2 linked regions of the Gloeocapsopsis sp. IPPAS B-1203 genome follow. The protein of the gene in region 2 interacts with the protein of the main gene of each other region in a pairwise test. Links are inferred from orthologs where the notes say so. Each region holds a gene or a part of one and is shown on either strand. Other genes may lie near its edges.

The links.
Region 1: the proteins of CSQ79_RS11390 (region 2) and CSQ79_RS15520 interact in binary tests that used the Escherichia coli proteins (3 or more experiments, as listed by UniProt). The link is inferred for Gloeocapsopsis sp. IPPAS B-1203 from one-to-one orthologs.

Annotation. Positions count from the first base shown.
Region 1 is NZ_PEIG01000008.1:100,740-117,062, forward strand. Bases 5,101-8,046 are described here. They hold CSQ79_RS15520 (glutamate-5-semialdehyde dehydrogenase), read right to left. Parts: upstream 7,250-8,046; coding sequence 5,951-7,249; downstream 5,101-5,950. Other genes in these bases: CSQ79_RS15515 (isochorismate synthase), read left to right, coding at 5,101-5,946; CSQ79_RS15525 (M48 family metalloprotease), read left to right, coding at 7,501-8,046. Also shown: CSQ79_RS15490 (UPF0182 family protein), read left to right, coding at 1-369; CSQ79_RS15495 (acyl-CoA thioesterase), read left to right, coding at 434-838; CSQ79_RS15500 (2-succinylbenzoate--CoA ligase), read right to left, coding at 856-2,223; CSQ79_RS15505 (o-succinylbenzoate synthase), read right to left, coding at 2,208-3,176; menA (2-carboxy-1,4-naphthoquinone phytyltransferase), read right to left, coding at 3,281-4,186; more of CSQ79_RS15515, read left to right, coding at 4,534-5,100; more of CSQ79_RS15525, read left to right, coding at 8,047-9,501; CSQ79_RS15530 (helix-turn-helix transcriptional regulator), read right to left, coding at 9,723-10,430; CSQ79_RS15535 (DJ-1/PfpI family protein), read left to right, coding at 10,520-11,224; CSQ79_RS15540 (DUF2141 domain-containing protein), read right to left, coding at 11,412-11,858; mazG (nucleoside triphosphate pyrophosphohydrolase), read right to left, coding at 11,878-12,738; CSQ79_RS15550 (metal-binding protein), read right to left, coding at 12,748-13,308; CSQ79_RS15560 (GumC family protein), read right to left, coding at 13,498-15,669. UniProt on the Escherichia coli protein: Catalyzes the NADPH-dependent reduction of L-glutamate 5-phosphate into L-glutamate 5-semialdehyde and phosphate. The product spontaneously undergoes cyclization to form 1-pyrroline-5-carboxylate.
Region 2 is NZ_PEIG01000005.1:325,921-342,226, reverse strand. The notes cover bases 7,858-10,786. They hold CSQ79_RS11390 (sulfate/molybdate ABC transporter ATP-binding protein), read left to right. Parts: upstream 7,858-8,778; coding sequence 8,779-9,795; downstream 9,796-10,786. Other genes in these bases: CSQ79_RS11385 (ABC transporter substrate-binding protein), read left to right, coding at 9,882-10,786; CSQ79_RS11395 (ABC transporter substrate-binding protein), read left to right, coding at 7,858-8,356. In the rest of the region: two component system response regulator RpaA, read left to right, coding at 380-1,150; chlP (geranylgeranyl reductase), read right to left, coding at 1,312-2,532; CSQ79_RS11410 (helix-turn-helix transcriptional regulator), read left to right, coding at 2,924-3,907; CSQ79_RS11405 (DUF29 domain-containing protein), read right to left, coding at 3,989-4,429; CSQ79_RS11400 (TonB-dependent receptor domain-containing protein), read left to right, coding at 4,674-7,277; more of CSQ79_RS11395, read left to right, coding at 7,391-7,857; more of CSQ79_RS11385, read left to right, coding at 10,787-11,540; CSQ79_RS11380 (ABC transporter permease), read left to right, coding at 11,716-12,762; CSQ79_RS27695 (hypothetical protein), read left to right, coding at 12,828-13,004; CSQ79_RS11375 (GNAT family N-acetyltransferase), read left to right, coding at 13,181-13,798; CSQ79_RS11370 (hypothetical protein), read left to right, coding at 14,228-14,788; CSQ79_RS11365 (histidinol-phosphate transaminase), read right to left, coding at 14,806-15,948; CSQ79_RS11360 (YqiA/YcfP family alpha/beta fold hydrolase), read right to left, coding at 15,990-16,306. UniProt on the Escherichia coli protein: Part of the ABC transporter complex CysAWTP involved in sulfate/thiosulfate import. Responsible for energy coupling to the transport system.

The sequences.
Region 1 (16,323 bases), on a different replicon or contig from region 2:
GGCGAACAGTACGGTAGATTGTTGTTGTATGAATTTCCTAAACAACTTTTAGTTTATGGACCAGAACAAGTTGAAGCAAGAATTAACCAAGATCCTGTGATTTCACAGCAAATTACACTTTGGAATCGTCAAGGTTCGCGAGTTATTCAAGGAAATCTATTAGTGATTCCGATTGAAGAATCTTTATTATATGTCGAACCACTTTATTTAGAAGCAGAACAAAATAGTCTACCAACATTTGTACGCGTTATTGTTGCTTACGAAAATCGGATTGTCATGGCAGAAACTCTCCAACAAGCACTTGATGCTATTTTCCAACCCGAAATCACGCCTGCAACACCTATTATTCGTCCTGTAGAAGAGAATTAAGAATAGTGTTAGAGCAGTAATGCAAATAAATTAATCTTAGATGTGGGGTAGGCATCTTGCTCAAATGACATTTACTTATACTCGTACTATTCGCTTTCAAGATACTGATGCTGCTGGTGTCGTTTATTTTGCTAATGTTTTAACAATGTGCCATGAAGCTTACGAAGCTTCACTAGCAGTTTCAGGTTTCAATCTTAAGGTATTTTTTAGCAATTCTGCTGCTGCATTTCCCATTGTTCATGCTAGTGTAGATTTTTTTCGTCCTCTGTTTTGTGGAGATAGTTTATCTATTAGTTTGATTCCGCAAAAATTACAGAATGATAGTTTTGCAATTGCTTATGAAATTATGATAGGAGAAAAAGTAGTGGCAAAAGCTTTAACTCGGCACGTTTGTATTGATGCGGAGAGTCGAAAAAGGCAAAGCTTATCTGCGGAAATGGGGCTATGGTTGCAGCAGTGGGGAGAATAGTTAGCAAGGAGATATGTCTATTTTTGGAGTGAGGTTAAGGCAAGTTGTTGTAGATGTTGACGGTTAATTTTGCCCTGGGTGTTGCGGGGTAATGCGGTGAGGGAAATCCAATATTTGGGAATTTTGAATCTACTAAGTTTGTTTTTGAGAGTTGCTTGCAAAGTTGTTACGCATGTACTTGAGTTGGGAACGTAAATAGCTGTTACTGCTTGTCCCCAGTGAGGATCTGGAATTCCAATAATACAAATATCTTTGACCATTTGGGTGTCGCGAATGGCTATTTCAATTTCGATTGGATAAAGATTTTCTCCGCCACTAATAATTTTTTCACTGCTACGTCCGATAATATTTAAATATCCTTGAGAATCCAAATATCCTAAGTCATCTAATATTAACTCAGGTGTTTCAAACACATTAGGATAGTAGCCTAAGGCTAAAGATTTAGATTGAATTTTAATATTACCAATTTGATTTCGCGCACTACAAATTTCAACTTTTGCATGAGGCAGAATCTTTCCGCAATTGTCTTTTCCTTGTAAAAAATCTTCTGGCTTAAGAGTTGCTACCTGCGAAGCAGTTTCTGTCATTCCATAGGTAAGTGCTAGAGGAATTTTGTTTGATCGGGCTTCTGCTAATAGTTCATTCCATGCTGGCGCACCACCCAATAACACAGTTTGAAATTGTGATAACTGATCTTTGAGTAATGAATTTTGTAATAGTCGTTGTAGTTGCGTTGGTACTAAAGAAATAAAAAAATCTACAGGGTTGACTTGATATTTTTCTCGACGTTCTAGTTGCTTGAAGTTTTGAATGACTAACTTACCTTTACTTGTAAAAGAACGCATAAACTGCATTAATCCACTGACGTGATACAGTGGCAGTACGCAGTAAGAATTAACTTGTTGAAGTTGAAAATATTGTTGAAAACCTGTAACTGATGCTGTTAGTGTTTCCCAGGTGTGGATGGCAAATTTTATTTTGCCTGATGAACCACCAGTAGGGATCATGATTTGGTTGGTAATTGGTAATTGGTAATTGGTAATGGGTAATTGGTAATTGATAATGGGTAATTGGTAATTGATAATGGGTAATTGGTTGCTTGCTAAAATGATGTCGGGTTGAACTAAACTACATACTTGTTGCCATTCTTGTTTTTTCCAGTCAGGATTACAAAGAAACACCGGATAGCCAGCGCTACAAGCAGCCATAAAGCTTGCTATAAATCTTACTGGTTCTCTTTCAGCGATGAGAATGTGAGGAGTTTGTATTTGACACTGAGTAATTTGTGAGTAGATTTCCTCAGTTAATTGCGGTAAGCGATCGCTGTTTTCACAAACCAAATAATGTTCTATGTAGTTTTTAAAATCCTCTAGCGAGTATTCCATAAGTTTTCTAACCAGTGACTATCCTGTTCTTGAAGCAAATGATCGACTCCAAATCCAATAGCCCGATGAGGAGAAGATAATTCAGTTGCAAGTTTCAACGCTACTGATTTACCAATTTGAGTTTCAAAAACAGAGGAGAAAACTGTATCGATTTGATATCTCTGACAAAACTGGCGCAAACGTGAGGGAAAACCGGCGATCGCTGGCTTAATGATAAAAATCCCTCGCCAACCCTGTTGATAGCACTGTTGTAGTTGCTGAAGTGTTGCTACTGACTCATCTAAAGCGATCGTACTCTTGTAGCTGTGACTCAACTCTAACATGGCAGCAAATTCTGTGACTGCTAATGGTTGTTCTAGGTATTCTATTTCTATAGATATTGTTGGATCTTCTTTGAGGCGATCGCACGTCTGTAACCATAAATTTGCTTGGCTGTAACTCAATCCTCCATTAGCATCTAATCGCAGCTTTGCTGAGACGGGTATGCGCACAAGTTGTTTAAAGACTTCTAGTTCTGCTGCGATCGCCTCAACCCCAATCTTCCACTTAAAAGTACGATAACCTTCACTCCACAATTTCTGCCAAGTCTCTAAAGCAGCTTCCCCAGCAGGCAACAACGCACTACACTCTAAATGTTGTTCTCTATCACTCACCTCTTCTAACGCTGATTCAAACCCAAATTGACACGCAGGTAAAGTATCAGGAATTGAAAAGATGACCTCTTGAGTTAATTCTCGTGGTAACTGATCGCAAAAAGCCTTAGCTTGTTCTATTGTTTCTGAACCAAACCAACTTATCGGAGCAATTTCTCCATAGCTCACTTTACCTATTTTATTTGTAAAACGCAGAATAATTCCTTCGCGAACTTTCCAGCTACCATAATTTGTTTTCAACGGTGACTGAAACTGTCGTTGGTAGTCACGAAACTCAAATTGATAAGTTAGTATCTCCACATCGAATATTAGAAATCATACTTTTTAGAGTTAGGTAATGGGTAACAGGTAATTGTTAATAAGTTGACCCAATTACCAATGACCAATCACCAGTTACCAAGTCATTAACTTGCTGTCAGAATAAAGCCTAAACCTAGTAATAAACTACTCCAAAAATGCATTTCTACAGCTAAAAATTTGCAATTACTGACTTTTTCTGGTTGATTGTGGTATTCCAAGACATGGCGAAATAACTTCAATGCAAACGGTAAGCTGATTAAACTAAGTAACGTCCAAATTGGAAATATCCCAAAAATTACAAACAATAGTGTGAAAAGATAAATACTACCACCAATCCAAAGCAGAAGTTGTGCGGATTTTTTTGTACCAAGCCGGACAATTGGCGATCGCTTTCCAGCAGCTATATCGTCTTTGACTTGGTGAAAATGCGAACAAAATAAAATCAAACTTGTCACAATTCCTACAATAAAGCTTGCAGCTAAACTCGTCCATGACCAAGATTGAGTTTGGCTATAGTATGCTGCTGCAACTGCTAGGGGACCAAAACAAAAGAAGCAAATAACTTCTCCTAAACCTTGATATCCCAAGCGAAAAGGTGGTCCCTGGTACATATAACCCAAAAAACAGCACAACAAAATTAGACCAATGACAGTTAAATCTTGTTGCCACCAAGCAATTAATAGTATCCCTAATAACCCTAAAACTAAAAATAGATTTCCTATCCAAAATATTAAGGATTTATTACCTGTTAAGTTAACAAGAGAATGAGCTTTATTTTTATCTATTCCAGTTTCCGAATCAAAAACATCATTACTCAAATTCTCCCAAGCAAGAATGAAAACAGCCGCTGCTATAAAAGTAGAAAATATTGCTGGATGAAAATATTTAGTCTCAGCAAAGGCAACGGTGCTTCCTATCCATATTGGCATAATTGCCACACTGTACATTGGTGGCTTAATTGCTGCCATCCATAATTTGGTATTTGGATATTCTATCAGTTTTGTAGTCATTATGTTAGCTTAATTCAACTACTAGTTTGCTTAAAAGCTGTTATATTATTAAACCTTCTTTGTAGTAGATAAAACCATCATCTTTTCAAGAAAAAAATATAAAGAATTATTTGAATATTGTCGATTCTGTAACACAAATTCTGTAACATAATATGAGTATTAACCTGCAATGATGATGTACTTTACTAAAGAAGTTTTATACAGTAAAAGCCCTCCCAAACCTGCTTAGTAAATTGCCGCTAACGAGCAGAGTGGTTAATCGCAGCATAAGTATGCTACTAGAAATACACCACGGTTAATCACAAACCAGGAAGAAAACTTTAAAAAAATTTACTTTTTCGACATCCATGCCAGTTTTACCATGTCGTCCTAATACGTATCTTTACCACAATGAGCTATATCAGTTTCTTTCACATTGTCAACAAAATTGCGTAGCAGATTCTTCACGCATAGTTAATATTTCTCTCGAAGTTGAGGACGTCGATCCACTCGTTGTACTTCAGGAAATAGAGCAGCCGAATCAATTAAGTTTTTACTTTGAGAACAAAAGTAACAAATCAGCGATCGCTGCTATTGATGCTGTTGCTCAACTACAAACTTCTGGTGTAAATCGTTTTTCTCAAGCGCAAAAGTTTGTTAATTCCTGTCTCGATAAAATTATTAAAGTAGACACCAGTAACGAAGCTTCTACCGGACCTCACTTTTTTTGTAGCTTCAGTTTCTTTAATGAAACCGCTCAAATAGATTATCCATTTCCAGCAGCTACTATATTTTTACCTCGTTGGCAGATATCTCGCTATGGCGATCGCTGTATATTAGTTGCGAACTTCTTAATAGAGCAAGAAACAAATTTAAGTAGATTATACCAAGATTGGTGTCAAAAAATTAGAACGATAAACTTATTAAAACTTCAAAGCAATCCAGAGAACAATTATAATTCAATCAGTCGCAACCAACAAATAAAAAATATTAAGAATTTTAAACAATCAATTATATCTAGTTTAAAGTTAATTGAGTCAAATTATTTCCAGAAAATCGTTTTAGCGCATCCTCTTGATGTGAGTTGCGAGACCCCTTTTAACTTGTTTCAATCTCTTGAAAACCTGCGGAACATTCATCCAGGTTGTTACGTTTTTGCTGTCAGTAATGGTAAGGGACAAAACTTTCTTGGAGCAAGTCCAGAACGTTTGATTAGTATTGACAATCAACAGTTAAATACCGACGCACTAGCAGGTTCAGCACCACGAGGAAAAACCTTAGCAGAAGACACCAAACTCGCAAATTGTTTATTGAATAGTGAAAAAGAAAGACACGAACATCGTGTTGTGATTGATTTTATTACCCAATGCCTGTATGAATTGGGCATAGTGCCCCAAACTCTATCACCGCGACTGCGGCAACTCTCTAATATTCAGCATTTGTGGACACCAATTCAAGCAAAACTACCAGCAAACGTTCATCCCTTAGAAATTGTTGCTGCGCTTCATCCTACTCCTGCGGTAGCGGGTGTCTCGCGCGATGTTGCTTGTACAAAAATTCAAGACTATGAAACCTTTGAGCGTGGTTTGTACGCTGCGCCTTTAGGGTGGCTTGACGATCGAGGAAACTGTGAGTTTATTGTCGGAATTCGTTCTGCTTTGATTGATCGCGATCGCGCTAGACTTTACGCGGGTGCAGGTATTGTTGCAGGTTCTAATCCCGATCGCGAAATTGCGGAGATTCAACTTAAACTTCAAGCCTTGCTGAAAGCCTTAGTTTGAGGTATTAGTCTAAATCTTTGTGAGTAAACGGTTTAGGATTTTCACCAGTATAAGTTGCCACAATATGACCATCACCAGTCAGTTGATACTTATAAGTTACCAAACCTTCCAACCCTACGGGACCGCGAGGTGGTAATTTTTGCGTACTAATTCCGACTTCAGCACCAAAACCGTAACGGAAGCCATCAGCAAAGCGCGTGGAACAATTATGAAACACTCCCGCTGCGTTAACTTGCGATAAGAAAGTATCTGCTGCTTCTGCATTTTCAGTCACGATCGCATCTGTATGTCCCGAACCATACTCATTAATATGCGCGATCGCATCCGTTAAAGAATCGACAACCTTAATTGATAAAATTAAATCGCTGTATTCAGTTGACCAATCGGCTTCTGTTGCAGGTGCAATATCTAAGATTTCGCGAGTTCCTGCATCACCGCGTAATTCAACATTGTGCTTTTGCATCGCTGGGGCGAGAAGCGTCAAAAATGCAGGCGCGATCGCTTGGTGTATTAGTAGAGTTTCAATGGCATTACACGCTGCTGGATACTGTGTTTTTGAATCTACAGCAACTGCGACAGCTTTACTTAAATCTGCTGCACGGTCAATATAAAGATGACATACGCCATCAGCATGACCTAACACAGGAATGCGCGTATTCTCTTGCACAAAGCGTACAAAAGCATTAGAACCTCTAGGAATAATTAAATCAACGAATTGATCGAGTTGCAACAACTCTAGAGTTTCTTCGCGGGTTGTCAGTAACTGCATAACATCAGGACCAATCGCCGTTTGAGCTAATCCTAGATGAATCGCTTTCACAATTGCTTCACAAGAGCGTATTGCTTCTTTACCACCTTTAAGGATGACACCATTTCCTGATTTTATTGCCAAAGCCGAAATTTGAATTGCCGCATCAGGACGAGCTTCAAAAATAACACCTAATACACCTAAAGGACAAGTCACGCGCTTGAGAATCAAACCATCATCAAGCTGACGATGAATTTGCACTGCACCCACTGGATCGGTAAGTTTCCCAACATCACGGACTCCCGCGATCGCACTTTGCAACTTTGCCCGATCTAACTTCAGCCGATGATACAGTGGTTTAGGAATTGTATCTCGTGCTGCCGCACAATCCGCAGCATTCGCCGCCAAAATTTCATCTGTAGCTGCTTCTAAAGCTTGCGCAATCGCCTCAATTGCTTGATTCTTCTGTTCACTAGAAAGAACTGCTAATTTTTGAGCGCAGTCACGAGTTTTGCGGGCGATCGCAGTTAAAGGAAGGTTAATCTGAGTAGTCATAACAATACAACAATGACTGCTCTACAATCCTATCAATCATTGTTCTAATTGAGAATTTTAGAGAGACCTCTCTATTCTTTCCTTCGCGTTCTTTGTGCCTAACGCCTTCGGCTTCGCTACGCTAGCGCTGCGCTGGGGTGGTTCGTTAATCTCTTAATTTATACAATCTTCATCAAACCTTTCTGAATGGATCATTAGTCTCCTTGAAGTTCTGGGTATATATAAAGACAAGAACTTATAGAGGCAATTGTATGTCTCCTCAATTTGAATTATTACAAACAGCTATAGAAGCTTACCAACAACAACGTTACCACGAGGCTGTAAAAATACTAGAAAACTATTGCAATAGTAGTATCGACCATAACAATAAATACTATCTACAAGCACAATTTTGGTTAATCAAAGCGTATCAAAAATCAAATCAAAAGCAACAAGCGATCGCCCTGGCAAAACAGCTTGCAACTCATCCCAACTCAGAAGCTCAAAAGTGGGCAAAACTCGCCCTCGAATCTTTAAACAGCCAATCACAATCCCGCATAACACACAGTAAACCCAAACGAGCCGCACAAGCAGGAATTAAACTTGCTATGACGAGTGTTGCAAGTAATCTGGCGCTAGCATCCGGCGTAACAATAACATTGCTCTTAGGAATGGTGTTCGTCTTATTTTTAGCACTAACTTTCATTCTGAGTAGCGACGATCCGGTTAACGGATTGAATATTGCGATCGCAGGTACACTTCTATTCAATATCGCAGCCTTTTTCTTATCACCACTGCTGATGGACTTGATGCAGAATTGGCTGTATCATACTCGTTGGGTATCTTTAGCAGAAGTGCAACGCTATAGTCCAGAAACGGCAAAAATCATTCAACGCATCTGTGCCCAACAAAAGCTACAGCAGCCTCGGCTAGGCATTATTGATGACCAAAACCCCACCGCTTTCACGTATGGTTCGCTGCCCAATACGGCGCGTTTAGTTGTCAGCCAAGGGCTTTTTACTTACTTAGAAGACGAAGAAATTGCCACAGTATACGCTCATGAACTTGGTCACATTGTTCACTGGGACTTTGCTGTCATGACGCTAGCTTCAACTTTAGTACAAATCACTTACTTAATTTACACCTTTGCGCGTAGGGTAGGAAGAAGTGGTGGTGAAAAAGTTAAAAATGCCGCAGGAACAGCCGCAGCAGTAGCGTATGTTTTTTACATAGTCGGCACTTATCTACTTCTTTATCTGTCGCGAACACGCGAATATTTTGCCGATCATTTTGCAGCTGAAACCACAGGTAATCCTAATGCACTATCTCGCGCTTTAGTCAAGATTGCCTATGGTATTTTAGAAGAAAGCAAACACGCTGCTGAACCAAGTCGCTTAATTGAAGGTACTCGTGCGTTAGGAATTTACGACGCCAAAGCTGCGACAGCAACAGGAACTGCGTATCGCATCGCGCCACCACAACAACTAGGGCGTGTTTTCTTATGGGATATGTTTAACCCTTGGGGTTGGTTTATGGAGTTGAGTTCTACTCACCCCCTCACCGGAAAACGCATCCGCGCTTTGAGTAACTATGCTGAACAATTAGGATTAGAAACAGAGTTTGATCTCAGTCGTGTTATTGCTGAAGGCAAAAGTCTTGATAAGAAAAAGCTGTATGGTAACTTTGCGTTAGATGTATTGCTTTATGCTGCGCAAGCGATCGGAATTTTTGGTGGTCTAATTGTTGGTTTGTTCTTAGTTTCAGCCGAAGTTGCGAGTGGAACAGTTATCCTTGCAACAGTTTTAATTGGTTTTGGCATAGGAACTTTAATCAAAGCTGCGGTGATGTTCCCCAATTTTCAATTTACTGCAAGTTCTGATGTTCTCACCCTAATGTCCGATCCTTACGCCAGCCCCTTGCGCGGTAAACCGATCAGACTCCAAGGTGAATTAATCGGGCGTGGTGATGCTGGCTATCAGTTTGGTTCTGATTTGAAGCTACAAGCTCGTACAGGTATGATCTATCTACGCTATGCTTCGCGTTTTGGTTCTTTGGGAAACTTCTTTTTTGGTATGAACCGCGTCAAAAACTTAATTGGTTCTTCGGTTAGTACTGTTGGTTGGTTTCGTCGTGGTGTGATGCCGTGGCTAGATTTAGCGCAGCTACGTACTGATGCAGGTACTGTTGTTAACAGCTATCACCGCTTTTGGTTATATTTTACAGGCACTGGTGCAATTATTTTAGGTGTGTTGGTATTACCAATGCTTACTTAACTTAACCACAAGCTGCGATCGCGCTATTTCTGTATTGTCGGTGAAGTTATTGGTAAATGCATCTTATTATCGCGATCGCTAGCAAACCCTAGGTATCCTAAAAACAGTATTAATCCGAATAAACCAACAAATAATTCGATACGGAGAAGTATAGTAGTACTGTGTAAAAGTTTGTGCATTAGAGTTTTTTAAGAACTTAATATAACCTTTTCTTTCAAAAGTTAAAGCATATCACGCAATTTTGCTACCATTTCTGTCCGCGCAGAAACTTCCAATTTCCGAAACATACGCTTTAAGGCTTGTTTGACAGAATTCTGAGTAATCCATAACTCTGCGCCAATCTCTGCATTAGTTAATCCTTTAGCAACAAGATTAGCGATTTGAACTTCTCTAGCACTCAGGCGTTTAAATAGTGGATTTGGAACAACTGAAGGGTGTCGCAATTGGGCAAGGCGTGCAGACAAATGCATACAAACCGCGCCGAAACTAGCTAAATCAAGTTGGCTAAATGCAGGTGCATTACCAATACGAGCAAAGTTCACTGTACCGATTAATTGACCTTGCCCAACGATTGGTCCAGTCATGATATGCTCATGGTCGTATGTAGCACAGCACCTTTTGTACAATTCGCTCTGTTTCCAAGCGCCTTTTGGCAAAACTAACTCTTCATGGGCTGGAGCATGATACTGCACAACATATCGCAGAACTGGATCAACAGATTTACCTATTTGTTGATATTGCTCAACAAAAGCCTCTGAAACTCCCTTGACATCAACGCTGGCTAAGCTATTTTCCGTGTCTAAAAGATAAATTCCCCAACGTTGCACCCCAAAGTATCCGCTGATGCTATCCATGAACCTGAATCGTAATGCCTGTTGGGTAGGTGCAGAGGCGATCGCCTGAAATAAAGGGTGAAGAGAATAAACCATGTATTGAGGTACCCACTTGAGGACTATGCGAGTGTAAAAACTCTGCCTACAATCGTTCCACAGCCATAAATTTCGAGCAACTGTAAACTATGACTCAACTACAAATTGGCTTTCTAATTTATCCGGATGTTATTCAACTTGACGTAATGGGAGCTTATCAGGTTCTAGCATTTCCATCGAACACACAACTGCATTTGATCTGGAAAAACCTAACTCCGATCGTCAGTAACGAAGGTTTAACTCTTACTCCAACTGTAACATTTGCCGATTGCCCACCTCTAGACGTGATTTGCGTTCCTGGTGGGGGTATTGGGCAAGTCGCAGTTACGAAAGACGCTGAAATCTTAAGCTTCCTGCAACAACAATCTACATCTGTTCAATACCTAACTAGTGTATGTACAGGCTCAATGATCTTGGCTGCTGCTGGTTTACTGCAAGGCTACAAAGCAACTTGTCACTGGGCATTTCGAGATCAATTGGCAATGCTAGGAGTTGAAGTTATACCCCAACGAGTTGTGATTGATCGCAATCGTGTCACAGGGGCTGGCGTCACATCTGGAATTGATTTTGGCTTAACCCTACTGAAATTGCTATGTGGCGAGGAGGTAGCAAAAATGGCTCAATTGATGATGGAATATACACCTAAACCACCCTTCAATGCCGGTACACCTGCAACAGCAGGTAAGGAAATTGTGCAACCATTGTTGCAGTTTGGTAAGCCGCTTCTCGATGCATTTTTAGCGCAAACACAAGAAATAGCGGCTCAATTGAAAGAGGAAACCCGATTTTGCTAGATTTCCTGCATGAATCGCACTCTTCCTACGACTGAAGTCAGGGCTATTCAAACGAAGTGTGCCTTCGTACACTCAAACAAGGCTTTATTAGGAGTCCACGGAGGTGGACTTTGTTTATGTAGTAGGGAATTTATTCGCACTCTTATTGATGCTATCTCGAAGTAGCATTGCACAATTATTTTTATCTCTACAAATACCGCATATTGACTCTAATCGTTGTATCTCCCTCAACACTAAAACTAGCATTGTTAAACTTGGGGGCACCAATTTTTACTGGGGGATTGTTAGAAATTGCAAAACCTTCTCTAGGAATACCTAAGAAGTTTGTATTTAGTTTTTGGTCATTATTTTCATCATGAAATATAGTTACCGCATACGTTCCAGCCTGTAATCCATGAAATTCTGCTACAACTGAAGAGCCTTGCGCATTCGTGCAACCACTTTGAATCACACCAGCATCACTCTGCGGGAAACCTTTGTCTTTATCGTAAAGTCTAAAACAAACTTGACCTCTAGGACGGGCAATTCTATCTACAACTACGGTTAATTTGTTACTCGGTTGGGCTAAGGCTGTACTTGCAATCAAACTTGTAGCAGTCGCGATCGCCAAGCCGAAAAGCAATACTCTTACCATAAAATATATTTACTTAAAACTAAACTGCGTCCTCAGAAGACTGGATTTTAGCTAATCTGGCTTTAGCTTGTTGCCATAAATTTTCTAATTCTTCCAGCGTATACTCAGACAAAGGACGCTGTGCAAAAGTTTCCATTTGGATGATGCGTTGGACAAATCTTTGATTCGTTCCTTGCAATGCTGCGTCGGGATCGAGTTGATACCATCGCGCTAGGTTGATAATTACAAATAGCAAGTCACCAAGTTCTGCTTGTTGTTCTTCTAATGGTTTGTGAGCGATCGCTTCTTGAAATTCGGCAAGTTCTTCGTGATATTTTGCCCACACGCCCTCGATATTTTCCCACTCAAATCCCGCCGCCGCCGCTTTTTGAGAAATTTTCATTCCGGCTAACAGTGGTGGTAGCGATCGCGTATATCGACTTAGTTTACTGCTTAATCTTTGCGCATCTGTTAGGGATGTGCCTTTTTCTGCTGCTTTGATTTGTTCCCAATTTTGTCGCACTTCATCGACATTTTGGACACTAACATCTCCAAACACATGAGGATGGCGGCGAATCAGTTTTTGAGTAATTCCTTGGGCAATCTCTTTAAGGCTAAAATGACCAACTTCTGAGGCAATTTGTGCTTGCAAAACAACTTGTAATAATAAATCCCCTAGTTCTTCAGCGATCGCGGTTTGGTCGTGAGTGCGAATCGCATCTACGACTTCGTAGGCTTCCTCAATCACATAAGGAATCAAAGTTTCCGGCGTTTGTGCTAGATCCCACGGACAACCACCATCAGGCGATCGCAGTTTTGCCACAACATCAATAAGTTCTTGGATTGCTACCAAAGTTTCGTGAGTAGCTTGCGGTTGATTTGAGTTTTGAGGGTGAGTCATCCGAAAATGCTATTTCCGACGTTTGAGTTGTGTTGAGCTGACTTTACGTTTCTTCATTTTGGCACGATTCTGTTGTATCCGCTTGTAGGCAGAACTACTCCAATCGCTTAAAGAATGACTCATTGCTCCTAATTCGAGTCCGCCAAACAAGCAAATCCATTCTGCTGTGTTTTGTAGAAGCGATCGCCTACTTGCTGTAACCAACTGTTGCCAAGTTAATTCCACTCCCCAAATTAAGTGCGCCACTCCCAAGACGAAAATCCCTGTGAGAGCAAGCCATACACTTAAATACAATACTCGCAGAGTTGTTCCAATAAACAGCCCATGCGAAAAAATAGAGCGATGTCTTAGTACTTTCTGGTAAGGCAGCCAAATCCACCGTAAGTAACCCCAACGCTGGTACTGTCTAGAGTACAGATCCAAATCTGGACCAAACATTAAGCCACTAAAAAGATAGGCTCCAGCCATAATTAAGGTTAAGTTACCACTCTGAGTATGGAAAAAAGTCAGACCAGTAATTAAGGGCAAGCCCCATAAAGTAATGCGATCGTGCGTTCTACCAGAGGGCATTGAGTTTAGTTAATACGTTCAGCAAAATATTTTGCAAAAATACTAGCTTTTTTAGCAATGATTTGCTACTATTAATACTTGCGTACAAAACGGGCGGTTAGCTCAGTTGGTAGAGCGCTGCCTTACAAGCAGGATGTCACTGGTTCGAGTCCAGTACCGCCCATTGTTTTATTGCATGACATTTTGATTTTACTTTTTAGTCAGGTTGATAATTGTGCCTAGAACTGAGCAGTTGGACAACTTCAGTCTTTCTAGTGCCTTCTTTAATGCTGATTTTTTTGTCTTTGCTAACCCTACAACCAAAATGCTGGTGTCAGTTTGGGCAGCAACAATGCTACTGTCTGCAAATTTCAATAATGGTGGTGTGTCATATATGACAAAATCAAATGCAGAGTATAAATCTTTGGCTAAAATCTGCATTTTCTGCGAAGTCAGTAGACTGATAGGATTGGGTGGAACCTGTCCAGCTGTCAAAACAAAAAAGTCATCTTCTAAAGGTGATTTGACTGTTCTTAATTCTGCATCTGCTGAGTTGTAACCTTCAAATGTTGTTAAAATATTAGATGATCGCTGAATCACATCTTGAAAATTTAATTCTTCAGCAATGATATTACTTAAACCCTTTGTATTTGGTAAGCCCAAAAGCATATGAATTTTAGGACAACGCAAGTCTGCATCTACTAATAAGACGCGTTGACCCATTGCCGCGATTGTTTGGGCTAGATGCACAGCAATAGTAGAACGACCATCTCCAGAAGTTGGTGAGATAATTGAAAGCGATCGCACAGGTGTATCAAAGCTGAGGAAGCGGATGTTCGTGTACAAAGAGTGTAATGATTCTTGATAAGCCTCGTTATATCGTTGTATAGGAATTTCACCTAATAGTGGAAGGTTAGCGATCGCTTTAACTTCATCACTTGTATAAAAGACATTTTTTAACTTATCTACCAGTAACGCAGCCGCAATTCCTAAAATTAAACCGAGACCTGTTCCTAAAATCAGAACTTGTTTCACACTCACTGTAGAAGATTTAGGTTCAGTTGGAGGAGTCAGTAATTGCCAAGGACTCTGCTTTTGTGCAGCATCAATTTGCAGTGCTTCGCGCTTAGTCAAAAATTGGTTGAGGTTATCAACTGCAATTTTGAGTTGTCGTTCTAAATCATCATTTTGACGCACAAGTACAGGAAATCGTTGAAACTGTTGTCTTAAAGATTGTTCTGCTTGTGTCAATGCTAGACTTTGTGCCTTTAATGCTTGTATTTGGTTGGCAGTATCAAAGAATTGCTGAGTTTGCTGCTGACGTAATGAATTGGGAGATGCTAAAGTTTTTGACTCGAAGACATTATTAGGAACTGTATTTAATAATACTCGTTGCCCTTCTTGCTCAATTAAAGGCAGTAAATTTTGTTTTTGATCGCGTAGTACTTGAATTTGAGGACTATCATCATGATATTTTGATGACTCTACTGCAATTTGACTTTCTAATTCTTGTAGTTGGTTTAATAGCTTTTGGTAGCGGGGAGCCTCACTTAAAGCTGAAGCAGTTTTAGCTTCTTCAGGTTGCAGTTGCAACTGATTTTGCAAAGTACTGTGGAGTGATTGAAATTTTGCTAACTGTGTTTGTGTTTCCAATCGCTGCTGAACAATTCCGTGTAGCTGATCGGCAAGTTGCTTACCTTGGTTTGCAGGATCGATAAGATTGTACTGTTGACGAAATGTTTGTATTTGTTCTTGTAGACTTTCGACTTGCTGTTGTAGTTGCGGTAACTGCTGTTCTACAAATTGAATACCTTGGCGAACATCTGCTTGACGCTCTTCTAAGCTGTATGCTACGTATGCTTGTGACACAATGTCCAAAACTAGAGAAACTTTTTTAGGGTTTAGAGCTTGATAACTAACCTCTAAAACATTCGTTCCTGTAACCAAATTGAACTTAAGTTTTGGTACGCCATGATTTGGATATCTTGCTTCAATATCTTTAACGATAGGAAGCATGATTTTAGGACTTTGCAAAATTCTAAGCTGAGTTTCATTCACACCTCCAGAATGCCTGTCTACTTCTTTATTTAAAAGCGATGGCGTTAACTTGTTTTCTACAGTTTCTGGTGTAATCAAAAGCTCAAACTTAGCTTGATAAGTTGGTGTACTTGAGAAAGCAAAAGCAAAAGCAGCAGATGCGATCGCCGTTGTTATACCAGCAACGATCATACCTCTTCTACGTAAAGCTCCAAACAACTGACCAAGATCTAAGCCACCTTCATCTCCCTCCTCTAACTGAGTTGTATACACTACAGGTAAAGAGTGAATTGACTTGCCATTTTTCTCTGGTAATAACTTGGGAAAGTAGCTTCTAGCCTTCATTTATATTCCTATGTTCTTATAGATTTATTCGTATTGCCGTAAAAACAACGAGCTAACTTAAGTATTTTGAAGTAAAGTGTATGAAATAATAAATTCGGATTGTATTTTAAAATAAAAGTTCGCTACTTCAAAAAAACTATTAATTATCTATTGATAGAACTGTTCATCTCTATGACCAAACTTAAAATATGTAAAAATAACGATAGCATTTCCTCAAGCATAAATTATAAAATTGACTTTCATGTAAACTTTATAGACTGCTTCTAATGTGTAAAGCTTAAATGAAAATCATCAAGGAGAGTAGCATATAATTTTCTTTTGCTTATGATAGCTACAGAATAAATGAACTCTAATTCTCTATATTGTTTAAATAGCTATTTGCAATAAACTATCTAGTGTCACAAGTATGTGCGTATAGTATTTAATTGCTAAGTTCAACTATTAAACACTTCAATTTTAAATTTGAATATTAATCCAATTACTTATTAAGGTACTAGTAGTGTTTTCAATAAATCCAACTTCAAAAAAACTGTATTACAAATTTGCAAAGAGCAATAAGTACTCTAAAAAATAAGTTTAAGTATTTATCTAGACTTATGTTTAAGGTTCAATTTATCAATTTTATATCTACTATTACTCACCATTCTGACCAAG
Region 2 (16,306 bases):
TAACCACCACGGCGGAGTATATGTGCTTATCAATTTCTCGTAGCTTTTCCTTGCAACAATTTAAGAGAGAGCAGAGGTCGGGGCAAATTACTAGGGTAAAGCAATTGATGGCTTGTGTATGCCAAGTAGTGGGACGTTTTTCTTCGATTAGAACTGCACAAAGGTACTAAAAACTACTTGTACAACGCAATTTCTCTACTACCCTGCTCCCCAATCTCCGATCCCTGACCTGTATTCAGTCACTTTGCACTTTTATGTTAGCAAGCTGACACTTTAATCTTTAGCAAATTTTTATAATCCTCCTTATAATCAGTACAGCAATCTTTGTATCTACCAAAGGTTCTTAATTTAACTTTAATAACTAGTAACATTTTTTAGAATGCCTCGGATACTTGTTATAGATGATGACCCTGCAATCTCTGAGTTGGTTGCGGTTAATCTCGAAATGGCTGGATATGACGTTACCCAAGCTGAAGATGGCATCAAGGGACAAGCGCTAGCTATCCAGCTACAGCCAGATCTCATTATGCTCGATCTCATGCTACCCAGAGTTGATGGCTTTACTGTTTGTCAGCGGTTGCGTCGCGATGAGCGTACAGCAGAGATTCCCGTACTAATGCTCACAGCCTTGAGCCAAACTCAAGACAAAGTGGAAGGATTCAATGCTGGTGCAGATGATTACTTAACAAAGCCCTTTGAAATTGAAGAAATGCTAGCCCGCGTGCGAGCGTTATTACGACGTACAGATCGCATTCCTCAAGCAGCCAAGCACAGCGAGATTCTTAACTATGGTGCTTTAACATTAGTACCAGAAAGATTTGAGGCAATTTGGTTCGGTGAAACGGTTAAACTAACTCATTTAGAATTTGAGTTACTTCATTGTCTATTGCAACGTCACGGACAAACAGTTTCTCCCAGCGATATTCTCAAAGAAGTCTGGGGCTACGATCCTGATGATGACATCGAAACAATCCGCGTACATATTCGCCACTTGCGCACCAAACTAGAACCAGATCCTCGTCACCCTCGTTATATTAAAACAGTGTACGGTGCAGGTTATTGCTTAGAACTTCCAGGCGAAGAGCAAGGCAGTGACAACAATAGTGGTATACCGACGAGTGCGGTAATTCCAGAAAAAGCTTCTAATTAAATAATTGGTTTGACAAAGTCGGTGTGTCTACAATTCGTCATTATTTTTTCTCCTTTGTTGCTAGTGAGGTTCGTTCAGAATCCTACTTTTATGTATCAAAATCATAAATAAAGCGATCGCATAAGCTGAATAGCGATCGCCTTGTATTGAATAATCAATTGTTAAGGAGCAAGTGCGTTACCGCGAATCAAGCTACCAAGAGTTTTAGCCGTGATCTTCATCTGTGTTAGCGGGTTTGCTGGGACAACGGTTTTATAAAGATAGCTATCAAAAGTCAATCGCTGTACATCGCGATCTGCACACATCTCTACAAAAGCTTCGCGGGTGGCATCACTGCGGTAAAAGACGGTTTGCAGCAAATCTAATACTTTGTATGTCATGCCATATTTTCTATCCCAACGCCTGAGGTAAACTTTCAGTTCGTTTTCTGTAGGAATCCGAGTTCCACCTTGGGATACCTCAACAAGCGTTTCTGCACACATCCGCCCTGACTTCGCCGCAAAGTAAATACCTTCACCAGAAGACTTTGTGACGTAGCCTGCTGCATCACCAATTAATGCTACGCGACCAACAACACGCCGAGGGCGAGGATGTTCGGGAATGGGATGGGCTTCTACTTTAATGATTTGACCGCCGACAAGTTTTCTCGCTGCCCGTGCCCGAATACCTGCTTGCAATTGTTTAATGCTAGCTTTGTTAACCTGCATTGTGCCTGTACCGACAGCAACGTGGTCATATTTTGGGAATACCCAGGCGTAGAAATCGGTAGAAACGTCGTTACCGACATACATCTCTGCAAGGTTGTTGTAGTATGCCATTTGGGCTTCTGGGAGGCGAATGCGCTCTTGAAAAGCGATCGCATAGTTATAATCTCCAGCATCAATCTCCTTAGCGATACGAGAGTTTGCCCCATCAGCACCAATAATTGCATCCACTTTCAAGGATTTGGCAATTCCTTGCGCACCACCTTCTGAGTGATCTACGTAGTGAATCGTATAGGGGTCTGTATTATTTTGCGGAATATCGAGTTTATGAACCGTCGCATTGATTAAAGTTGCACCTAATTTTGCCGCGCGATCGCGCAAGAAACCATCGAGAACTTCACGACGGCACATACCGATATATTCATCTTCATTGTCTAGATTGATATCCACCTCGCGATTTGAGGGGGAAATCATCTTCATCTTCCGCACCTGACGGTCAATAATCTGCGGCGGTAGATCGAATTCACTCACCATACACAGCGGAATTGCTCCGCCACATGGTTTGGCGTTGTCTAGCTTGCGTTCAAACAAATATGTTTCAATTCCAGCTTTTGCCAAGGTTTCGGCGGCTGAAGAACCAGCTGGACCTGAGCCTACAACAGCAACCCGTAGTGTCAAAGGTCTTCTCCCAATCTTCAAGAGCTAGAAAAGCATCGTATCACGGACTTTTAGCTTCCTTTGGACTTAGCAACAAGATGTGACTGAAATGCAATAGACCTTAATATTTTGACACCTAGAAAAAGTTTTGAGTTTTGAGTTAAGTAGGGTTGAGGGAAAGTTGTAAAAAGCGATCGCTTGTACTTTGTAAGGACTTTGAACTTACCTGATCGTGCTGAGTTTATCTGACAGCTTAAAATAGCAATTGCTTTTCTTGTCAAACAGAAGCTGTTTTTTGAGATACAGCAGCTGGATACTATAGAGCCATCAGCAATACCCACTAGTAATTGAGAATTAATTGTAATAAACTAAGAGCATTCTAATCGCGATCGCTGGTTCTGGTTGTAGCAAAATGACGATTACGCTATCACTGACAGATTATCAGGAGCTATTTGAGGAAGCTGAGCAGAGCGACGAAATTACTTGTCAGTCAAAGGATTGTGAAACGATTTGGCAATATCCCCAAAAACTTGGTCAAGGACACAATCGCGTGATTCAGTTGAGTACTGGAATAGAAATCTTGATTCAAGATTATACCTGTTATAAGCACTTAGTTTTAACGAAAGATACCTGTAAAGTTCCTTTGGAAATCGGCTTTCAGCTTTCAGGAGCGAGACAAACGACATCTTATGGTTGTTTAGGTGCTGGACACAGTTTCTTGTTTGGTAACTTAGAGCCAAAAGCGATCGTGGAACTGCCAGCAAGTCAGCAACTTTTTCATATTACATTTGCCATTCCACTTCAGACATTCATAACGCTGATTCCCGAATCATTCAAGTCAATGCCGCTGGAGTTAAAACGAATTCTTGAGAAGAATGAAAACTTGCCCTACTTTCACTCAGGAGTCACAGCAGCATCCATGCAGCTTGCTTTGCATCAAATCTTGCATTGTCCTTATCAAGGGGCTATCAAGCAAATGTATCTCGAAAGTAAAGTCCATGAACTGATTGCCTTAAAACTGGCACAAATCATTGAAACTGCGGAAGCACTGGCAAGTCAGGCTAAATTGAGTCCAGAGGATATTGAACGAATTCACCATGCTAGAGAAATTTTGATTCGCAATTTCAGTTCTCCGCCCTCATTGATTGCCTTAGCACGACAGGTAGGGCTCAACGACTATAAATTGAAGCGGGGCTTCCGTCAGGTTTTTGGTACAACGGTGTTTGGCTATTTACACGCCTATCGCATGGAGCAAGCACGCCAACTGTTGGCGAGAGGTGACATGAGCGTTACTGGCGTTGCAGCTGCGGTTGGGTATGTCACTCGCGGACATTTTGCGGCAGCGTTTAGAAAGCAGTTTGGTATCAACCCTAGTGCTTACTTAATAGAACACTAGCGATAATGAGCCTGGCGAAAGCTGTCTGCTATATTGCAATCCATGTTGTAACTATAGAAAATCCGGCTGGGAAACATTTTCTCATGGCTGCCAGTTTACTGGCTCTTCAAAGATTTCTGCCTCTGAGAAGGGGCAAGACTGAGGAAGTTGGTTTGGGTTTAGAGGCGTTTCTTTATCTACAAGGTTTAGTCCATATCGGTAGCTTTTGTTAATAGCTTCAGGTAAATAGGGTTTTAAGCTAGGGTTTTCTGCTAAGTGTTCTTGTATGCGCTCTCGCTGCTCCCGAATGGTTGCAGCCCAGCTTTTTGTTTGGGCTTCTGGCTGATAGCGCCATTTGAGAAGATGCCCCAGCAGCACCCCCAATCGATTGCAAAGCTCCTGCCGTTCCTGCCTACCCAACGATTCAATCTCCTCGATCAGGTTTGCGATATCCACTTGCTCCCACTGTCGAGCTTGCAGCAACTCTATTTGGCGTTGAGTCCAAGCATAAAAGTCTTGGTCGTAGAGAGTAGTGGTTTGCATGAGAATCACCGCACTGGTTTATCTTATTCTGTCATTTCAGTTTATTGTCTCTAACAAAGTAAGGGCAAGTTGTGTGTACACGTTAGACTGACAAAAGAGCGTTAGCGAGAGGTCTTTCATCACCTTTATCGTAAAAGATCCGTGTTGGAACCATAGAAAATCCGGCTGGGAACCATTTTTTGCGCTAGAACACCCTATATTCAGTCCTACTTGAGAAAATTTCTGAAGAGGTGTGTGAGGAAAGATGTGGAAACAGCTGCGATCGCTTTTGCTCGTCGGAACTTTAGTGCCGTTTTCTATAGGGATTGTTATTGGTGTAGCACACCCTGTAATAGCAGAAGATGGAGCAGAGCTAAATTCTGAGGACAGTTCTTCACTTCCCGTTCCTCGCCTCGCAGAACTCGACCAACATGCAACAACGATCGAGGAGTGGCTAGCCCAGCTTGCGACTCCAGTTGAAGTTATGGGAGTGAGCGTCAACTCAACGGAGACTGGATTAGAAGTGCTCTTGGAAACCGTTGAGGAGCAATTAGAGTCTCCTGCAACCTCTGTTGTCGGAAATGCACTGATTGCTGATATTCCCAATGCAGTGCTGGTGTTGCCAGAAGGGAATGAATTTCAGCAAGCGAATCCGATCGAGGGCATTGCGCTGGTGAGCGTGACGAGTTTACCTGATAATCGAGTGCGGGTAGCGATTACAGGAGTTGATGCACCGCCGACTGCTGATTTGAGCGTGGAAGCATCAGGGCTAGTGTTGGCGGTCACGCCTGGAACGGAGGTGGTAGAAACTGATGAGGATGCCATTGAGATAGTAGTGACTGCAACTCGCACGGAAGAAGAGGTACAGAATGTGCCGCGATCGGTCACAGTTATTAACCGCCAACAACTACAACAGCAGTCAACTATAACCAACAATTTAGGTGATATTCTTGGCAACTTAGTCCCTGGCTTTGGACCACCCAATCAAGCTGACCGATTTAATGCCCAAAGCCTACGCGGTCGTGAACCAGCAATTTTGATTGATGGTGTGCCTTTACAAGACCGAGTGAGTTTTAATATTCAACTCAGAAGCATCGATCCGGATGCGATTGAACGTGTAGAAATTGTTCGCGGTCCTTCAGCTACTTACGGTCAAGGAGCAGCAGGAGGCATTATTAACATCATCACCCGCCGACCAGATGATGAACCGTTAAGTTCTACGCTTTCACTTGGTACGTCGGCTGATTTGGGATTGCAGGGCGACAGTTTCGCTTACGACTTGGGATATACCTTGTCAATTAATGAAGGCAAGTTTGATTTGCTCGCGACTTTCTCTGGAAACATAAATAATCAATTTTACGATGCCGAGGGCGATCGCATTGCTCCTAGTAATACAACACTAGACGATCGCAATAGCTTCAATGTTTTGGGTAAGTTAGGCTTGAATTTTACAGAAGATCAACGTCTGCAACTGACAGTTAATCACCTGAATGAGAGTCGAGAGCTAGAATACATTTCTGATCCGGCAGTTGATGAAACACCAGAAACTGAAAAAGCCCGCGCTTTATTTATTGGAGAACAAGAGTTTATTGGCTCTAACAACCCAGGACAACGAAATACTGTTGTTAACCTAAATTACAGCAATCGTAATCTGCTTGGCAGTCAATTTCAACTTCAAGCTTATTATCAAGAACTTGCTGGTTACAGTATCGCCTTTGATTTTCGCCCTGATGCAATTGAGCAAAATTTTCAGCGATCGCAACAGTGGGGGGGACGGCTACAGTTCGACACGCCGATATCGGAAAATGCCAGCCTACTTTGGGGAGCTGACTACGTCAACGAAAATGATAACACCTTCGCCAGAGTTAGCTTCGATATCGATGATTACGTTAATAGCGGGTTTAGGATACTACGTGCCATTGACGAGGCTAATGATGTACCCCCTTACGACTACAATAGTCTTGGTTTATTTGCTCAGTTGCAATGGAACATTAGCCAACGCTGGAGCCTGAATGGAGGGGCAAGATATGAAATCAGTAAATTCCTGGTAGATGACTACATTAGCGCTGATGGAGAACCAGTTGAAGGCGGAGAAGTTGAATTTGATGACCCTGTATTTAATATTGGAGCCATCTACAACGTCAGCGATGCGGTAAGTTTGTTTGCCAACTTTGCCCAAGGCTTCGCTGCTCCTGATATTTTCGATGCTTTAGAAACCACAGGACCACTACTAGGTAGTTTTGAAGCAGGTGTTGAGGATATCAGAGCGCAGAAATTTGATAGCTATGAGATTGGAGTGCGCGGTAACTGGGAGCAAATACAATTTTCTCTAGCTGCTTTCTATAACTATTCAGACTTAGCAGGATTTCTCACTGCTGCTCCCCGTGGGGGAGTGATTACTCGTGCTCCAATCCGCAACTATGGTGTTGAAGCTACACTTGATTGGCAACCTGTTGATAACTGGCAACTCGGCGGTATCTTCAGTTGGACAGAAGGTGAGTTCCAGGACGATGAGGAAGATGAGTTTTTACCTCGCTCTAGCTTCTTAGTGCAACCGCTGAAACTAGGAGCCTACGTTGACAATCAAACCACTCCTGGTTGGCGGAATCGGCTACAACTTTTGGTTGTTGGTAGCCGCGATCGGGCATTTGAAGAGGATGTTGATGCAGTACCGATAGAGAGTTATGTAACTTTGGATTACATTAGTAGCATCAACTTGGGCGCAGGGACATTAAACATTGGTATCGAAAACTTGTTGAATAACCAATATCAACCAGTTTTTCAGCAGCTTCTCAGTGGTTTTAATGATACTTCCAACATTGCTGCACCAGGTAGAAGGCTGAGTATTAGGTATTCCTTTACTTGGTAGAGGAGAAGCGTACGACCGACTAGCAGGGCTTCTACAATCAAAGTCTAATATTCATAATGGTATCACCGTTTAATTACATGAGGAAGCGCTCTGTTTTCAAACTTTTCCTACTCATGGTCTGCACAATTTTTTGGATTGCAGCTTGTAGTCGAAATTCCTTAAAACAAACAGTAAGCAACGGTGATAATACTACCTCTAACGCTCATCCTACTGCTGTCAAAGTTGTGAAGCACGCTTTTGGGGAAACGAAAGTGCCGCTCAATCCCCAAAGAGTTGTTGTCCTTAATTACCCCGAATTAGATCATGCTTTAGGTTTAGGAGTTAAGCCTGTGGGAGGTCCCTCAGTTGAGGACGTGCCATTGCACTTGCGAGACAAACTAAAGGGAATTGAAAACATTGGTACGCCAGATGGTGTTTCTCTAGAGAAAATTCTGACTTTGAAGCCTGACTTAATTTTGAGTAACGAGCGCAGCGCTCAACCTATCTACAAAATGTTGTCGGGCATTGCTCCCACAGTGGTAGGCATTGCCAATAGTGGCGAGTGGAAACAGGATCTGAAGCTATTTGCCACAGCGCTGAATCAAACTGAGCGAGCCGAAAAATTCATGGAAAATTACTATGCTCGATTAAACGAATTACAAGCACAAATGGGCAAGAAACTCAAGCAAATTGAGGTTTCCGTTGTCCGTATTAGTCCAGAAAATATCACTCTCTATTTAGAAGATTCTTTCTGTGGAACCATCTTGCAGGATGCGGGACTGCAACGTCCTCCAGCGCAGGATTTAGATACCTCTATACAGGCAATAAAAGATAGGAGTGTAAGTGTATCAATCAGCAGTGAACTTCTACATATGGCAGATGGCGATGTCATGTTTTTATGGGGTTGGTCAGATGATGCTGATTCTCGCCAAGCACTCCAGCAACTAAAGGCAAACCCACTTTGGTCAAAGTTAAACGTTGTCCAACAAAGTAAGGTTTACCAGGTTCCAGACTATTGGATTGGTAGTGGTCCATTGGCAGCAAATGCAGTCATTGAGGACTTATTTAAATATTTAGTACTAAACCACCGAAGTGACTAACTAGCCTGCGTACCTTGTTGAGCGACTGGGTAGGGCGGTTGACCTCAAGCTTAAGCTGTGAGATGACTAGTCTCCCCATTGTCCGCATCTGGAACAGCATGTTGCTATTCCTGCAGAAGGTCTAGTCTATTGATTGATAGTTCATAACTCCACGCGCTCATTTCTATTTTATTTTTCAAAAATCTGTAGTCTAAGCAACAACATTAAGATCAACATGAAATCTTTACAGTGAAACTAAGATCTTGTGAAGATACAAAACGCAACAAGTAAAGCTTTATATGATATAAAACTACAGTAACCCCATCAAAAAACCGGAGATTTAGATCTCAGTTCAAACGCTGAATTTAGCCTGATAGACATTAAGTAGAAACATCCCAGATTATTGCATCAATACCATATATTTCCTCTAGAGGTTGCTCATCGTGGGTATCGTAGTTGAAAACGTATCAAAACAGTTTGGCAGTTTTAGAGCTGTCGATGATGTCAGCTTAGAAATCAAATCAGGTTCGTTGGTAGCATTGCTAGGACCATCAGGTTCAGGTAAGTCTACGTTATTACGGTTGATTGCAGGTTTAGAGTTACCGGACAATGGCAAAATTTGGCTGACAGGCAAAGACGCGACCTATCAGAGTGTACAAGAACGCAATATTGGATTTGTGTTTCAGCACTATGCACTCTTCAAGCACATGAGTGTGCGCCAAAACATTGCTTTTGCCTTAGAAATTCGGAAAACACCTAAAGCCAAAATTAAAGCACGAGTAGACGAATTACTTGAATTAGTGCAACTCAGTGCTTTAGGAAATCGATATCCCTCACAACTTTCGGGTGGTCAACGCCAACGAGTTGCCTTAGCACGGGCATTGGCAGTGCAACCGCAGGTGCTACTCCTCGATGAACCCTTCGGCGCACTCGATGCAAAAGTTCGGAAAGATTTGCGGGCTTGGTTGCGCAAACTTCATGATGAAGTTCATGTAACAACTGTATTTGTTACCCACGACCAAGAAGAAGCAATGGAAGTGTCGGATGAAATTGTTGTCATGAACAAAGGTCGCGTAGAACAAATCGGTACGCCAGCACAAATATACGATCATCCTGCAACTGCGTTTGTGATGAGTTTCATTGGTCCTGTGAATGTGCTACCAAGTACATCGAATATTTTTCAAGGTAACGGGTTTGAGTCTACGCATCCAGAGATGTTTTTACGTCCGCAGGATGTGATCGTACAACGCGAGCAAAATGGAACGACAGTATCAGCAAGAGTAAGTCGAATTATTCACCTCGGTTGGGAGATTCAAGCTGAATTAACGTTAGATGACGGACAGGTAGTAACAGCACACCTCAGCCGCGATCGCTTTGATGAATTACAACTCCAACCGCAAGAAAAAGTTTACGTTAAACCCAAAGATGCCAGATCGTTTCCGCTATACTATTCAATTTAGTTACTAGCCGTTAGCTTATCCGCACGGGGAACCAAGTGACAGCTTGCGACTCATAGCTAATGGTTGCTCTAGGATAGTCGAACGTTATGAATTGGTTGGTATCTCGCAGACGCTTGTGGTCGTTGGGAAAATTTATCGGGTTGTCGCTGTTATGCTGCGTCCTGGTTGTCAGTTGTAACAATCCGCAGTCAGGAACAAATTCTTCAACAGTCAGTACAACAAGCGCTGGCAATAGCGCCCGCTTAGTTGTCGGTACAACCCTTAGACCGCGCACCCTCGATCCCGCAGATAATTACGAACTGGCGGGTTCTAATATTATGACGAGCTTGAGCGATCGCCTGTATACCTATGCGATTGGTACGGGCGAATTAGAACCTCAACTCGCAACAGCTTTACCGCAAGTTAGTGCGGATGGGCTAACATATACAATTCCTGTACGTCAAGGAGTCGTATTTCACGACGGTACTGCCTTTAATGCCGAAGCAATGGCATTTTCTCTCAATCGTTTTATTCAAAACGGTGGGAAACCAGCATCTTTGTTATCAGATGTTGTCGATTCGGTGCAAGCGTCAGGAGAATATGAACTCACAATTCGCCTCAAAAACGCCTTTGCTGCGTTTCCTTCCTTGCTAGCTTTTTCGGGATTGTGTGCTGTATCGCCGCAAGCGTATGAAATTGGCACAGGAAAATTTAAACCGCGAGAATTTGTCGGTACAGGTCCCTATCGCTTAGTGCAGTTTACGCCGAATTTGATTCGGATGGATGTATTTGATGAATACTGGGGTGAAAAACCAGCAAATCAAGGTATCGACTTCCAGATTTTATCGAGTTCTGCCAACTTATTTAATTCTTTCCGTACAGGTCAAGTTGATATTGCCTATCAAACCTTTGATCCAGAACAAGTACAGAGTTTGAAACAGCAAGCTGAGTCTCAAGGTTGGCAAGCCTTAGAAGAACAAAGCAACGTCGTCACCCATCTAGGACTTAATGCTAAACAACAGCCGTTAGATAACCCAGTCGTCAGACAAGCGATCGCCGCAATGATCGATCGTCCACTGATTACAAAGCGCGTTTATCAAGAGCAAGCTGAACCGCTTTATAGCATGATTCCCAACACGTTCGATAGCTACCAGCCAGTTTTTCAATCAACTTACGGTGACGGTAATGTTGACCAAGCCAAAGCCCTGTTAGCCCAAGCAGGATTTACAAGAGAAAACCCCTTAACTTTAGAAATTGCTTATCCTGCCTACTCACTGACACGCGAACAAGTTGCCAGTACGTTACAAGAGTATGGTTCGCAGCGACTTGACGGTGTTGTGCAAATTCAAACCAAAGCTGAAGAAGGAGCAACATTTTTCGCAAATATCTCTAAAGGAATTTATCAAGCTGTTTTACTCGACTGGTATCCTGATTTCGGCGATGCTGACAACTATATTCACCCATTTTTAAGTTGTACAAAGGGAAGCGTGACAGCAGGTTGCGAACAAGGCGCAAGTCAAAGCCAAGGGTTGTTTTACTACAGCGATCGCATGAATCAACTGATCGACCAGCAACGCCAAGAACAAAATCCCCAAACTCGCGAGCAACTTTTTGTCCAAATTCAAGAATTAATTGCCCAAGATGTCCCCGCAATTCCCCTAGTTCAAAACAAAGATTATGCTTTCGGTCAACAAACCATTCAAGGCTTGCAAGTAGACCCAATTCTGAAACTCCCCTTATGGGATATTGAAAAAGCGAGTAGTTAGTGATTAGTGGCTAGTGACTAGTTTTAAGTTTTGTTAGCGTAGCACATTTTGAATTATGAGTTATGAGAAGACCTGAATGGCATTCTTAACTCAACATTCAACACTCAACATTCATCACTCTCTTAATCTCCCGCCTACCCTCTGACCTCTGACCTCCGACCTCCGACCCCTCATTATGTCTCGCATCAAAGCACTTCAGTATTACATTCTGGCGCGGTTACTCCTCGCACCACTGATGATCTGGACAATTGTGACAGTGGTGTTTTTTCTACTGCGAGTACTTCCCTGGCTACTTCAATCGACTATTGGCGATCCAGTAGATGCTGTGTTAGGAAGTCGAGCCCCAGAAAGTGTAAAGGAAGAATATCGCCAACGATTAGGATTAGCCGATCCATTATGGGTGCAGTATTTGCGTTATCTTGGCAGTTTACTTCGCTTTGACTTGGGTTCCTCACTCACGAGTCAAGGCGAAGCCGTTTGGGATACGATTGGACGGCATTTTCCGGCGACAGCAGAACTTGCGGTGTGTAGCATGGCGATCGCCCTGTTAATTGGCATTACGGTGGGAATGTTGGCGGCGTCGCGTCCTAATTCTTGGCTTGATGTTGGTGGACGTTTGTTTGGAATTATTACTTACGCCTTACCCATGTTTTGGATGGGAATGTTGATGCAATTGCTGTTTGCAGTACAGTTAGGCTGGTTTCCGATTGGCGATCGCTTTCCCGCATCTTTATTTCCTCCTCCAGGTCCTACAGGTTTGTATACAATAGATAGTCTGCTTGCGGGAGATTTAAATGGTTTTTTCACGGCGATCTACTATCTTTTCTTGCCAAGTTTGACACTCGGTTTACTTTTAAGCGGAATTTTTGAGCGGATTGTGCGCGTTAATCTAAAGCAAACGCTGCGTTCTGATTATGTAGAAGCCGCACGCGCTAGAGGAATTCCTGAACGACGAATCTTGGTATCTCATGCGCTGAAAAATGCCATGATTCCAGTCATCACAATTTTAGGGTTGACATTTGCGTCTTTACTTGGTGGGGCAATTTTGACTGAAGTAACATTTTCTTGGCCAGGACTTGCGAATCGACTATACGACGCTATTTCGTTGCGAGATTATCCTACAGTGCAAGGCATACTTGTCTTTTTTGCCGTGTTAGTGGTAATAGCAAGTATTGCGATCGACATTTTAAATGCTTACATTGATCCGCGAATTCGATATTAATTGTACTGATTTAAAATCGTGGCACAGTGGATATAGATGTTTACTCCCACTTAAATGACAGCATCATGAATCGTTCAAAGCTGATTGCAATTATTACCGGTGCGATTTCCCTCATTCTGGCGATCGCCTATCTTGTCATTGTCCAAATCATAGATTTTCGTGGCGAAATGCTACCTGCACCTCAAAGTCAACTTGTACTACCTGTTGCTATGATCTCTAGCGTATTCAGTAGCTATTCATAATGACTGATAAAGTGGTGATTGACTAGCAGCTCATCAAGGTTGATGGTAAAACATTATTCATGACTTAGTGTATTTCTGCTTCAAACCATTCAACTTATCTCTAGCAACCCTAGTTAATCCTGACTTAGACTGATTAATCGTTTACGATTGTGAACAATAATGTCTCGTTGTGATTTTTGACAACTTTGTTCTCAACTAACTTGCAGCTACCAGCAAATTTTACTTGCGATCAGAACTACCAATTTGAAATTCGTGCGGCGCAAATTGAAGATGTCCCAGGTTTGACTGAAATTCTTGCCGATAGTTTTCACTCGCAAGAAGGCTTACTAGGTTGGGCTTATCCTTTTTTAAAACTGGGAATTTATGAGGATTTGCGCAATCGCCTGCGAACAACAACACAACATCATATTTGCTTAATTGCTGCTGATTGTACTGCTAAATTAGCAATGAAGGGTTCTCAAAACAGCGAGCGCTTAGCTGCAATTGTTGAGTTGTCACCGCGTTCTAAAAATCCTTTCGCCAGCGATCGCTTTCTTTATGTCTCAAATTTAGCGGTTTGCCGTAACTATCGTCGCCGTGGAGTCGCACAGCATTTACTATTAAAATGCGAGCAAATTGCTCTATTATGGGGCTTTCAAGATCTCTATCTTCATGTCTTGGAAAATAACCATCAAGCGCATCAGCTGTATCGTAAGCTAGGGTACCAACGACATCAAGTTGACTTTAGCTGGGGCACTTGGCTACTAGGACGACCACGTCAGATCTTGCTCCACAAAAATCTAGAAGTTAAGTAAGTGGGAAAAGCAAACATAATTTAAAGATTAGTAGCAATTCGCGTGCCCCCTACTTATGTCACTATCTTCTTACATTTGTGTTAGCTACTTTTTCCTAATCACCTAAAATCATACTGAGATGATTAATAAATAAAAATGTGTCAGACCGTATGAGATAGTATCATTGAAAAGCATTTTTCAACTCTGTGTAGACTAGCTTTACAGAAAATTTACGCGAGTCTCACCAAACTTTATTAAGACTTTAAGCTTATATCGCATTCCTCGGATGTAGGTTGCGATTGTATAGAATAAAATAAGCGATAAATAAATATTTATTTTGCTTTTGGTAATTTAGCCATAGTTATTCATTCTTAGGAAGCTAGCACTTTGTGTTCTTCCTTGCTGTTATTGAGTGTGCAAACTACAAAAGACCTATATTTAGGAAACCAGATGGATAGCGAAAATCAGCAGCGCTACCAAACTGCTATAGCATTAGCTTGCTTACCTGTCGGTAATGTTAATTTCTCAGGTTGCCGTGACCAGTGTACCACTAGAAACGACAATGCTGACCACAGTGCCTCAGAAATCCTCAAACTACTGCGTAGTGGTCAAGTGTTGATGGTGAATAGTCGTCGTCGGAATGGTTTAATTCTTTACAAAGGATTTCATGCAGAGTTTGCTGGACCTGGTGCAGCAGTAGGCAGCTTTTACGATCGTGATTGCGACTGGGCTTTCCCAGTAGGTAATCTCTCATTACTCACGCCAGAATCGCATGAAGAAAGACAAAAAGCTTATTTAATCAGACGGCAATGGATTCGTCTGATGAAACAAATCACAGAAAAGTCGCAACCTCATCAACGCGTACAAAAGATTCTAGAGCAATTCGAGCAGTATTTTGATTCCCAGACTGTATCCCAAATACCCGATGAGGCATTTGCGCGATTAGTAGGTGTTCTACCACAGACTGCAAATATAGTACGTAATACTGCAAGCAGCATAGAGGAAGATTGAGTAGACAATCTATGCGGCTAATCATTGGACTCTATAGTTTGTAAGGCGACTTGTAACCTCTCAAGAGTACGTAAATTTTCTTCAGCGCTACCTACAGTAATGCGTAATCCACTACTTAGTAGGCGAACAATTGTACCACTACATCGCAGTTGTTGAGCTAATTTAGGCAGTAAGTCACTGTGTTGTGCTTGATGAGTTTGAACATAGACGAAGTTTGCAGCGCTGTCGATGACTTTAAGGACAGAATACTGAGTTAATGCTTGAGTTAATTTGGCACGTTCTTCACAAATTAGCGGAATGAGTTGCAGTAGTAAATGACGTTGCTGTAAAGCGAGAATTGCAGCAGCTTGGGAGAAACTCGGAAGGTTATATGGTAAGCGAACTTTTTCAAGAACTGCGGTGACTTCTGGAGAGGCGATCGCATATCCGACACGTAAAGCGGCAAGTCGAAACGCTTTAGAAAATGTCCGCAAGACTACCCAGTTGGGTTTTCGTGACAACTCACCGACAACTGATGTTTGACTAAACTCAAAATACGCTTCATCAATAACAACTAATATTTCTTGGGGTAAGCTGCGCAGCCACTTCAACTCAGCAGATGTTAAAGCATTACCTGTAGGCGAGTTAGGATGGACAACAAACACGACACGAATTGGTGGGTTATCTGTTGTTTCGATTGCTGCTTGGGCTGCAACCCAATCAAGTTCAAATTCTGAATTGCGCCCGACAGTAACTATAGGAATTCCTAATGTTTGTGCCAAAATACCATACATCGAGAATGTTGGATTGGCAACCAAAATGGAACCTTCGCTCCCGAGACAAGTAGCGATTAAAAGCGAACGAATCAGTTCATCAGAACCATTACCAACAGCAATTTGATTGGGTGCAATCGCGCCTTGGGTTAAATCTGCAGATTCATTGACATATTGAGCGATCGCCTCTTTTAGCACTGAGTGTCCACCATCAGGATAACGATTTGTCTCGATGGTTTCTTGGTAAATCCAAGCTAGCTTTTGCTTTAACTCATAGGGTAAGTCAAACGGACTTTCATTTGTATCTAATCGATCGATGACTGACTCAATCGGTTTACCGTCAGTACTGTTCGGATGGGGTGCATAGGCGGTAAGCTGAGCTAAATCTGATCGGATGAATGGCAGCATTGGGAGGAGTGAGGAGCGAGGGGCGAGGGGCGAGTGGGGGATTATTCTCTATATTGTAATTGACAGAAAGTTTGAATTGCTTGCCAGGTTTCTGGCATGACGTTACCTAAATCGTGATCGCTATCAACTTCGATTAATTGCACCCAAGAACGTTTTGCGGCAAAATCGCGGCTGACTTGAATCGGAATGACTTCATCGTGAATTCCGTGAATAATCAAAGTGGGAACGGGGCGTAACAGATGATCGTCGTTGTATTGCGGTACGTCGCGGGCAAACTCGTAACTTAAAGGTAGCGATCGCTTTTCGCCATAGTGATAAACCATTAAATACCGCTGTTGTTGCCATTGTTGGATTTTTT